Regions from separate parts of the Micromonospora sp. NPDC093243 genome, predicted to be linked through region 2. Evidence: riboswitches for the same ligand, from Rfam matches in the RefSeq annotation. Region 2 holds a riboswitch; the other holds the start of a gene.
The links. A riboswitch is a leader RNA that binds a small molecule or an ion and turns the genes downstream of it on or off. The one in region 2 is predicted to bind thiamine pyrophosphate.

Region 1 (4,414 bases), on a different contig from region 2:
CGAGCTTGCGCCCGGACGGGTGCCGGGAGGTCATCCGCGCCGAGTGCTGCGCCGAGGTGATCGCCACCAACCCGTGGCCGCGCTCCTTGACCAGGCTGGCGAACTCGACGATCGCACCGTTCACGCCCGAGTTCGAGGCCACCACGAAGACGTCCGCCGGGCGCACCGGCGCCAGCTCGTAGAGGCGGTGCGCGACCGACGGATCCCGCTCCAGGGTCGGCCCGAGCAGATCGGCCGGCGCGCCGCCGTGCAGCACCAGATCCCGCAGCGCGATCTTGTTGGTCGGCACCAGCCCGCCGGCCCGGCCAGCGATCTCCATCGAGAGCGCCTCGGAGTGCCCGGTGCCGAACGCGTGCACCACCCCGTCGGCGCGTACCGCGTCGGCGAGCAGGTCCGCGGCCCGACCCACCGCCTCCCGCTGGCCCGCGGCGACCCGGTTCATCGTCTCGGTCACCACCGCCAGGTAGGCGTCGGCGCTCAACGTCATGTCTCCTCCATCCCTAACGACCGCCGGACGCGGCTCAGGCCAGGCCCCGCACCCGGGCGACGATCGCCTCGGCCAGTGCCGCCGGCGCCTCGTCCGGAATCCAGTGGGTCACCCCGGGCAGCTCGACGAAGCGGTAGTCACCGGACACGTGCTCCGCGCACGCCTCGGCGGCGGTCCGGCCGATGGCGATGTCCCGGTCGCTCCAGACGAACGTGGTCGGCACGGTCACCGGCCCGACCGCGGCCAGGTCACCCCGCGACATCGCCCGGTACCAGTTCAACGCCCCGGTCAGCGCGCCCGGCGCGCGCATCGGCTCCGCGTACGCCGCCACCCGGTCCTCGTCGCCGACCCCGGCGAGCATCCGGCGCAGCGCCGCCGCCCGCAACCCGAGCAGCACCTTCTCCGCCTTGCCGGGCTGCCGGAACAGCACCATGTACGACGAGCGGACCTTCTGCTGCGCGTCGTGCGCCAGCGCGTACGCCATCGCGGCGGGGTGCGGCACCGAGACGGCGGTGAGGGTACGGATCCGGCCGGGGTGGGCGGCGGCCACGGCCCAGGCGACGACGGCGCCCCAGTCGTGCCCCACCAGGTGCGCGGCCTCGACGCCCAGCGCGTCGAGCAGCGCCACCACGTCGGCGACCAGCTCCGCCAGCTGGTACGCCTCGACGGCCTCCGGGCGGGCGCCGGGCGAGTAGCCGCGCTGGTCCGGCGCGTAGGTGCGCAGGCCGGCGGCGTGCAGGGCCGGGGTCAGGTCGTCGAACTCCCCGCCGTGCTGCGGAAAACCGTGCAGCAGCAGAACGGGCGGGCCTTCCTCCGGTCCACCGGCGCGGACGTCGAACGTGAATCCTCGGGCGTCGATCCGCATGATCAGCAGCCTACCCAGGCCGGCCGGCGTCGCCCGGCCCCCGGTCGCGGTGCTAGCGTCTGTGGAACAACTTCACATCCGACAGGGGAGCGCACAGCGCTGAGAGTGCGGGCACACGCCCGCAGACCCTCGAACCTGATCTGGGTAATGCCAGCGCAGGGAGTTCGGTCGACCTCCAGCCGCGCCGCCGTCCGGTTCCACCGGACGTCGGCGTGCGTCTTCTCCTGGTTCCTCCACAGAACTGGGAGCACTCGCATGACACAACCCGACACGAACCGTTGGCGGACCGTCGACATCATCGTGGCCTCGGTGATCGCCGTCGCCTTCGGCATCATCTTCTGGGCCTGGGGCCTGCTCTGGAACGGTCCCGCCGACGCCATTCCGCTGCCCGGCCGGGCGGTCCTCTACGGCGTCTGGCTGGTCCCCGCCGTCCTGGGCGGGCTGATCATCCGGAAGCCCGGTGCCGCCTTCTTCACGCTCACGGTCGCGGCGCTGGTCTCGGTGGCGCTGGGCAGCAGCTGGGGCTGGACGCTGGTCATCCAGGGCCCGCTGGAGGCGGCCGCCGCGGAGCTGGCGTTCGCGGCCTTCGGATACCGCAACTTCAAGGCGCCCATCGCGCTGCTGGCCGCCACGCTGGCCGGTCTCGCGGCGGCCATCTACGACGTCTTCGTCTGGTACCCGGAGACCTCGTGGGTCAGCTTCCGGCTCCCGTACATCCTGATCACCGCTGCCAGCTCACTGGTGATCGCCGGCTTCGGCAGCCTCGCCCTCACCCGGGCCCTGGCCAACACCGGCGTCCTCGACCGCTTCCCCGCCGCCCGCGAACGCCCCGCCATCTAACCCCCACCCCCCTCCCCCACCCCCCGGACCCGTTGATCAAGAGGTTTGCGTCAACGGCGGCCCGATTTCTGACGCAAACCTCTTGATCAACACGACGGGGCCGGTAGCGGCGCGGGCCGGTAGCGGCGCGGGCCGGTAGCGGCGCGGGGGGAGGGGTGTGGTGGGCGGGGTTGAGCTGCGGGGGTTCGGGTGGCGGCACGCCGGGCGCAAGCGCTGGGCCGTGCGCGACGTGGACCTGCGGATCTCCCGGGGCGAGCGGGTGCTGCTGCTCGGCCCGTCGGGGGCCGGCAAGAGCACCCTGCTGGCCGCGCTCGCCGGGCTGCTGCCGGAGGACTCCGGCGAGCAGGCGGGCACCGTCGAGATCGACGGGTTGGATCCGCGCAAGGACCGGGAACGCGTCGGCATCGTCTTCCAGGACCCGGAGAGCCAGCTGGTGATGGCCCGCTGCGGCGACGACGTGGCGTTCGGGCTGGAGAACCGGGGCGTACCGGCCGCGGAGATCTGGCCCCGGGTCGACGAGGCGCTGCGCCGGGTCGGCTTCCCGTACCACCGGGACCGGCCCACCGCCGCCCTCTCCGGCGGCGAGCAGCAGCGCCTCGCGCTGGCCGGGGTGCTGGCCCTTCACCCCGGCCTGCTGCTGCTCGACGAGCCGACCGCCAACCTCGACCCGGCCGGCGCCGCGCTGGTCCGCGACGCGGTCGCCGGGGCGCTGGACGCCGACACCACGCTGATCCTGGTCGAGCACCGGGTCGCCGAGGCGCTGCCGCTGGTCGACCGGGTGGTGGTGCTCGAACCCGGCGGCGGCGTACGCGCCGACGGCACCCCAGAGGCGGTCTTCGGCGCCCACGGCGACGCGCTCGCCGCCGAGGGCGTCTGGGTGCCCGGCCGGACCGTGCCGCCCCGGCGCGCCACCACCGCCCCGGGCGACCTGCTGCTCACCGCCGACCGGCTCGGTCTGCCACCCCGGCTGGCCGACACCGACCTGGCGGTACGCGCCGGCGAGGCGCTCGCCGTGCTCGGCCCGAACGGGGTGGGCAAGTCCACCCTTGCGCTGCTGCTCGGCGGGCTGCTCCGGCCGGGCACCGGCGCGGTGACGGCGAGCCCGGAGCTGGCCGGCCGGGACGCCCGCACTCCCCCGCACCGCTGGCGCGCCCCCGCCCTGGCCAACCGGATCGGCTCGGTCTTCCAGGACCCGGAGCACCAGTTCGTCACGAGCACCGTCCACGACGAGCTTGCTCTCGGCCCGCGCCGCACCGGCCGGCCCGAGGCGGCGATCCGGTCCACGGTGGACGAGCTGCTGGACCGGCTGCGGCTGACCGCGCTCGCCGGCGCCAACCCGTACACCCTCTCCGGTGGCGAGGCGCGGCGGCTGAGCGTCGCGACCGCCCTGGCCACCGCGCCCCGCCTGCTGGTCTGCGACGAGCCCACCTTCGGCCAGGACCGGCGGACCTGGCTGGAGCTGGTCGACCTCTTCGCCGAGCTGCGCGACGCCGGGCACGGCCTGGTCACGGTGACCCACGACCCGGAGTTCGTCGCCGCGCTCGCCGACCGACAACTCACCCTGGACCGGCGGTCGTGATCGGCCTCGAACCCGTCGCCGTGCCCGGGGCGCCACTGGCCCGGCGCAACCCGGTCGCCAAGCTGGCCGCCGCGCTGGTCTTCTCGATCGTGCTGGTCGCCACCCTCGACCCGGTCGCACCGGCGATCGCCATCGCGGTCGAACTGGCGCTGCTGCCGCTCTTCGGAGTGCGTTACCGGGTGCTGGCCCGGCGCGCGTGGCCGCTGCTGGTCAGCGCGGTCGGCATCGTGATCACCCTGGTGCTCTTCGCCGCCGAGCGCTCCGGCCGGGTGCTGGTCGAGGCCGGCCCGGTCGTGGTCACCTCGGGCGTGCTGCTCACCGCGCTCGGGCTGGTGCTGCGGATGTTCGCGGTGGCGCTGCCCGGCGTGATCGTGTTCGCCACCACCGACCCGACCGACCTGGCCGACGCGCTCGTCCAGAACGCCAAGGCGCCGGCCCGGTTCGCCATCGGGGCCCTGGCGGCGTTCCGGCTGGTGCCGCTGCTCGGCCAGGAGTGGCAGATGATCAGCATGGCCCGCCGGGCGCGCGGGGTGGACGCCGGGCGCAACCCGGTGGCGAAGCTGCGGCTCTTCGTCTCGACCGCGTTCGCGCTGCTGGTCGGCGCGATCCGGCGGGGTACCCGGCTGGCGGTGGCGATGGACGC
Region 2 (4,414 bases):
TCGTCCGAGGTGTACGGCAGGACGGTGAACCCGTCGGCCACCAGCTCCTCGGCCGCGCGCAGCAGCTCCACCCCGTCGGGGAGGAGCGTCCGCTCGTCGCCGATCACCTCCAGCTTGATCCAGTCGGTGTCGAACGCGTCCCGGGCCAGTCGGGCGACCTTGACCGCCTCGCCGGCCGTGTAGCAGCCCGCGGTGTTCGGCAGCAGCCGTACGCCGCACCGGTCCAGCAGCTCCAGCAGGCCACCGGCGCTGCCGGGCGCGGTGTCCACCCGGCGCAACGCCACCGTGACCAGCTCGGTGCCGGAGGCCCGGATGGCCTGCTCCAGCACCTGCAGGTTCGCCGCGCCGCCGGTGCCCAGGATGAGCCGCGAGGTGAAGGGCACGCCGCCGATCTCGAATGTCACCCCGCTCACCCGCCCTGGGCCGCGCTGAGCACCTCGACCCGGTCGCCGTCGCGCAGCACGGTCGCCGGCCAGCCGGTCCGCGGCACCACCTCGCCGTTCACCGCGACCGCGAGCCCGCGCTGCTGCGGGGTGACCTCGCGGACCAGGTCGGCCACCGTCGCGCCGCCGGGCAGCGTGCGACCGGCCCCGTTCACCGTCAGTTCCACCGGTCCCCCTTCATCGTCGAATCAGTTCCACCGACGGCGGCCGGGCCCGCGACGGCGAACCGGTCCGGTCGGAAGGGCGCGAGCAGCGGATCGGGCTCGCCGGTGCTGACCAGGTCGGCGATCAGGTCGGCGGTGACCGGGGTGAGCACGATCCCGTGCCGGTGGTGCCCGGTGGCGGCCAGCACGTCCGGCCGGCCGGGCAGCGGGCCGAGAATGGGCGCGTTGTCCGGCGTGCCGGGCCGCAGCCCGGCGACCGTCTCGACCAGGTCGTACTCGGCCAGTTCGGGGAGCAGCTCGACCGCGGCGCGGAGCAGGCGGAGCACCGCACCGGCGGAGACGTCGGTGTCCCGGCGCTCCTCGACCGTCGCCCCGACGACCACCTCGCCGCTGTCCCGGGGCACCAGGTAGACCTGCTCGCTGTCGGCGTACCCCCGGATGACGTGCCGGAAGCCCGGCGCCGCGCCGCCCGGCGCGCGGAGCCGGAGCACCTGTCCCTTCACCGGCCGGACCGGCAGCCCGGCCAGCGCGGCGGCGCCGCAGCCGGCCGCCACCACCGTGACGGGCGCGTCCAGGTCGGCCAGCCGGCGCACCGGCGCGGGCACCAGCACCGCACCGGCCCGCTCGGCGGCGGTACGCAGCGCGGGCACCAGCAGCCGCGGGTCGATCTGGTGGTCGGTGGGCGCGAGCGCCCCGCCGCGTACCCGGGTGGCCAGCGCCGGCTCGTGGTCGCGCAGCTCGCTGGGGCGCAGCGGGCTCACCGGCAGGCCGAGCCCCTGCTGGTACGCCCAGAGCCGGCGCGCCTCCGCCAGGTCGTCCCCGGTCAGCCCGACCATCAGGGTGCCCTCGGTCCGGTAACCGAGGTCGGCGCCGGTCGCCTCGGTCAGCTCGGCGGCGAACGCCGGCCAGCGGGCGGCGGACTCCACCAGCAACCCGGTCAGCTCCCGCTCACCGAAGTACGCCTCGGCGACCGGGGAGAGCATGCCGGCGGCGACCGCCGACGCCCCCGAGCCGGGGGCCGGGTCGTGCACGACCACCCGCAGCCCGCGGGCGGCGCACCGCCAGGCGATCGCCAGCCCGATCGGTCCCGCCCCCACGACCGCCACGTCCGGCCGGGCCCGGTCGTCGGATCGCGTCGACGGGGACCGGCCGGTCAGCACGTCAGGGCCCCGAGCAGCTGGGTGGTCGCGCGGGCCGGGTCGGCGGCGGCGGAGACCGCGCCGACCACCGCCACCCCGTACGCTCCGGCGGCCCGCAGCGCCGGAACGCCGGAGGCGGTCACCCCGCCGATGGCGATCACCGGCACGTCGACCGCCTCGGCCACCGCCCGCACCCCGGCCGCCCCGATCGGCGGCGGCAGGCCCTCCTTGGTGGTGGTGTGGTGGCAGGGGCCGACCCCCAGGTAGCTGGCGCCGGCGGTGACCGCCTCGGCGGCCGTGCCCGGTTCCCGGGCGGTGGCGCCGAGCACGGCGGCCGCGCCGAGCACCCGGCGGGCCGCCCCGACGGGCAGGTCGTCGGCGCCGACGTGCCCGCCGGCGGCGCCCACCGCCAGCGCCACGTGCAGCCGGTCGTTGACCAGGCACCTCGCCCCGTACGGCGCGCAGAGCGCCAGCACCCGGCGGGCCAGGTCGTACGCCTCGCGGTCGGTGGCGGAGTCCTCGACCCGGACCTGCACCACGAGTTCGGCACGGGCCGCCGACAGGGCGGCGCGGACCACGGTGAGTGGGTCCCGCCCGGGTCGGGTGTCGGTGATCAGATGCAGTCGCCCAAGGGACAGCACGGCAACACTCCTCCCTGCGCCGGCATTACCCGGATCAGGTTCAACGGTCGGGGGCTGTCAGCCCCCCTCTCAGCCCGGTACACCGGGCTCCCGTGGGTTACTTGCGTGTCACGGTACGACAGATCCGTCGGGCTGCCAAGGCGGGGGTCGGTGACGGATCCGACTGGGCGCTTCATGCGGTCCTGTTCGGAATGTCGCCCGCCGTTGCAGAACCGTTACCCGCTGGCATCTTGCCCGACATGCATCCAGCGGAATTAATTTGTTCAGCGATTCGACAAAATGCTGGCGTGGACGCCCTGGCACGGTGTCCGCACCGGCTCCATCTGGGACGGTCTTCGGCGAGCCGGCCCCCGCGATCCCTGTCCACCGCGACATAGGAGGCGGCGTGTCCCGATCTCGTCGTGCCCGTATACCCCTCACCGCAACCCTGCTCTCGTTCGCTCTGGCCGCGTCGACCCTTTTCGGCGCGCCCGCGCAGGCGGCACCGGCCGCCGCGCAGATCCCCCCGCGGGACGCGCAGGCCGCGACCCCGGTCACCCAGGTGCTGCCGAAGGCCGCGCAGGCGGCCGACGAACCCTTCTCCGTCCTGGTCTTCTCCAAGACCGCCGGTTTCCGGCACGACTCGATCCCGACCGGCATCGCCGCCATCCAGCAGCTCGGCGCGGCCAACGGATTCACCGTGGACAGCAGCGAGGACGGCGCCGCGTTCAGCGACGCCAACCTGGCGAAGTACCAGGCGGTGATCTGGCTCTCCACCACCGGCGACGTGCTCGACCCCGAGCAGCAGGCGGCGTTCGAGCGCTACATCCGCGCCGGCGGCGGCTACGTCGGCATCCACGCCGCCTCGGACACCGAGTACAGCTGGTCCTGGTACGGCGACCTGGTCGGCGCGTACTTCGCCAACCACCCGGCGAACCAGCAGGCCACGGTGAAGGTGGAGGACCACGCCCACCCGTCCACGGCCGAGCTGCCGGACCGCTGGTCCCGGTTCGACGAGTGGTACAACTACCAGACCAACCCGCGGCCGGACGTGCACGTGCTGGCCAGCCTGGACGAGAAGAGCTACACCCCGGGCGCCGGCGCGATGGGCGCCGACCACCCGATCGCCTGGTGCCAGGACTTCGACGGCGGCCGGTCCTGGTACACCGGGGGCGGGCACACCCGGGAGTCGTACGCCGAGCCCGAGTTCCTGGGCCACCTGCTCGGCGGCATCCGTACCGCCGCGGGCGCGGCGGACGCCGACTGCGGCGCCTCGAAGACCGCCAGCTTCGAGAAGGTCGCCCTGGACAGCAACACCAGCAACCCGATGGAGCTGGACATCGCGCCCGACGGGCGGGTCTTCTACATCGAGCGCGACGGCCGGGTGCAGATCGTCAAGCCGGACACCGGCAGCACCGTCACGGCCGTCGACCTGGACGTCTTCACCGGTAACGAGGACGGCCTGATCGGCATCCGGCTCGACCCGGACTTCGCCACCAACCACTGGGTCTACCTCTACTACGCCCCGAACGACGGCGTCGCGCGCAACCTGCTGTCCCGGTTCACCGTGACCGGCGACACCATCGACCCGGCCAGCGAGAAGCAGGTGCTGCGGGTCGACACCCAGCGCAACACCTGCTGCCACGCCGGCGGCAGCATGGCCTTCGACGGGGCCGGCAACCTCTACCTGGCCACCGGTGACAACACCAACCCGTTCGAGTCGAGCGCGTACACGCCGATCGACGAGCGGCCGGGCCGCCAGGACTACGACGCCCAGCGCACTTCGGGCAACACCAACGACCTGCGCGGCAAGGTGATCCGGATCCACCCGGAGGACGACGGTACGTACACCGTCCCGGCCGGAAACCTCTTCGCGCCGGGGACCGACAAGACCCGCCCCGAGATCTTCGCGATGGGCTTCCGTAACCCGTTCCGGATCGGCACCGACCCGAAGACCAACACGCTCTACGTCGCGGACTACGGGCCGGACGCCAACGCCGACAACCCGACCCGGGGCCCCCGCGGCCTGGTCGAGTGGAACATCGTGA

Region 1: another riboswitch for thiamine pyrophosphate. It lies ahead of ACIP9D_RS27355 (ECF transporter S component); the one in region 2 lies ahead of thiE (thiamine phosphate synthase).

What each region holds. Positions count from the first base shown of each region.
Region 1 covers NZ_JBIVNT010000009.1:78,687-83,100, reverse strand. Annotated here, with positions in the region: gene ACIP9D_RS27365 (SIS domain-containing protein) at 1-487, opposite strand, end outside; gene ACIP9D_RS27360 (alpha/beta hydrolase) at 522-1,352, opposite strand; TPP riboswitch at 1,426-1,532, shown strand; gene ACIP9D_RS27355 (ECF transporter S component) at 1,608-2,192, shown strand; gene ACIP9D_RS27350 (ABC transporter ATP-binding protein) at 2,353-3,771, shown strand; gene ACIP9D_RS27345 (energy-coupling factor transporter transmembrane component T) at 3,768-4,414, shown strand, end outside.
Region 2 covers NZ_JBIVNT010000004.1:561,405-565,818, forward strand. Annotated here, with positions in the region: gene ACIP9D_RS16335 (thiazole synthase) at 1-413, opposite strand, end outside; gene thiS (sulfur carrier protein ThiS) at 410-610, opposite strand; gene thiO (glycine oxidase ThiO) at 601-1,767, opposite strand; gene thiE (thiamine phosphate synthase) at 1,761-2,387, opposite strand; TPP riboswitch at 2,382-2,491, opposite strand; gene ACIP9D_RS16355 (ThuA domain-containing protein) at 2,773-4,414, shown strand, end outside.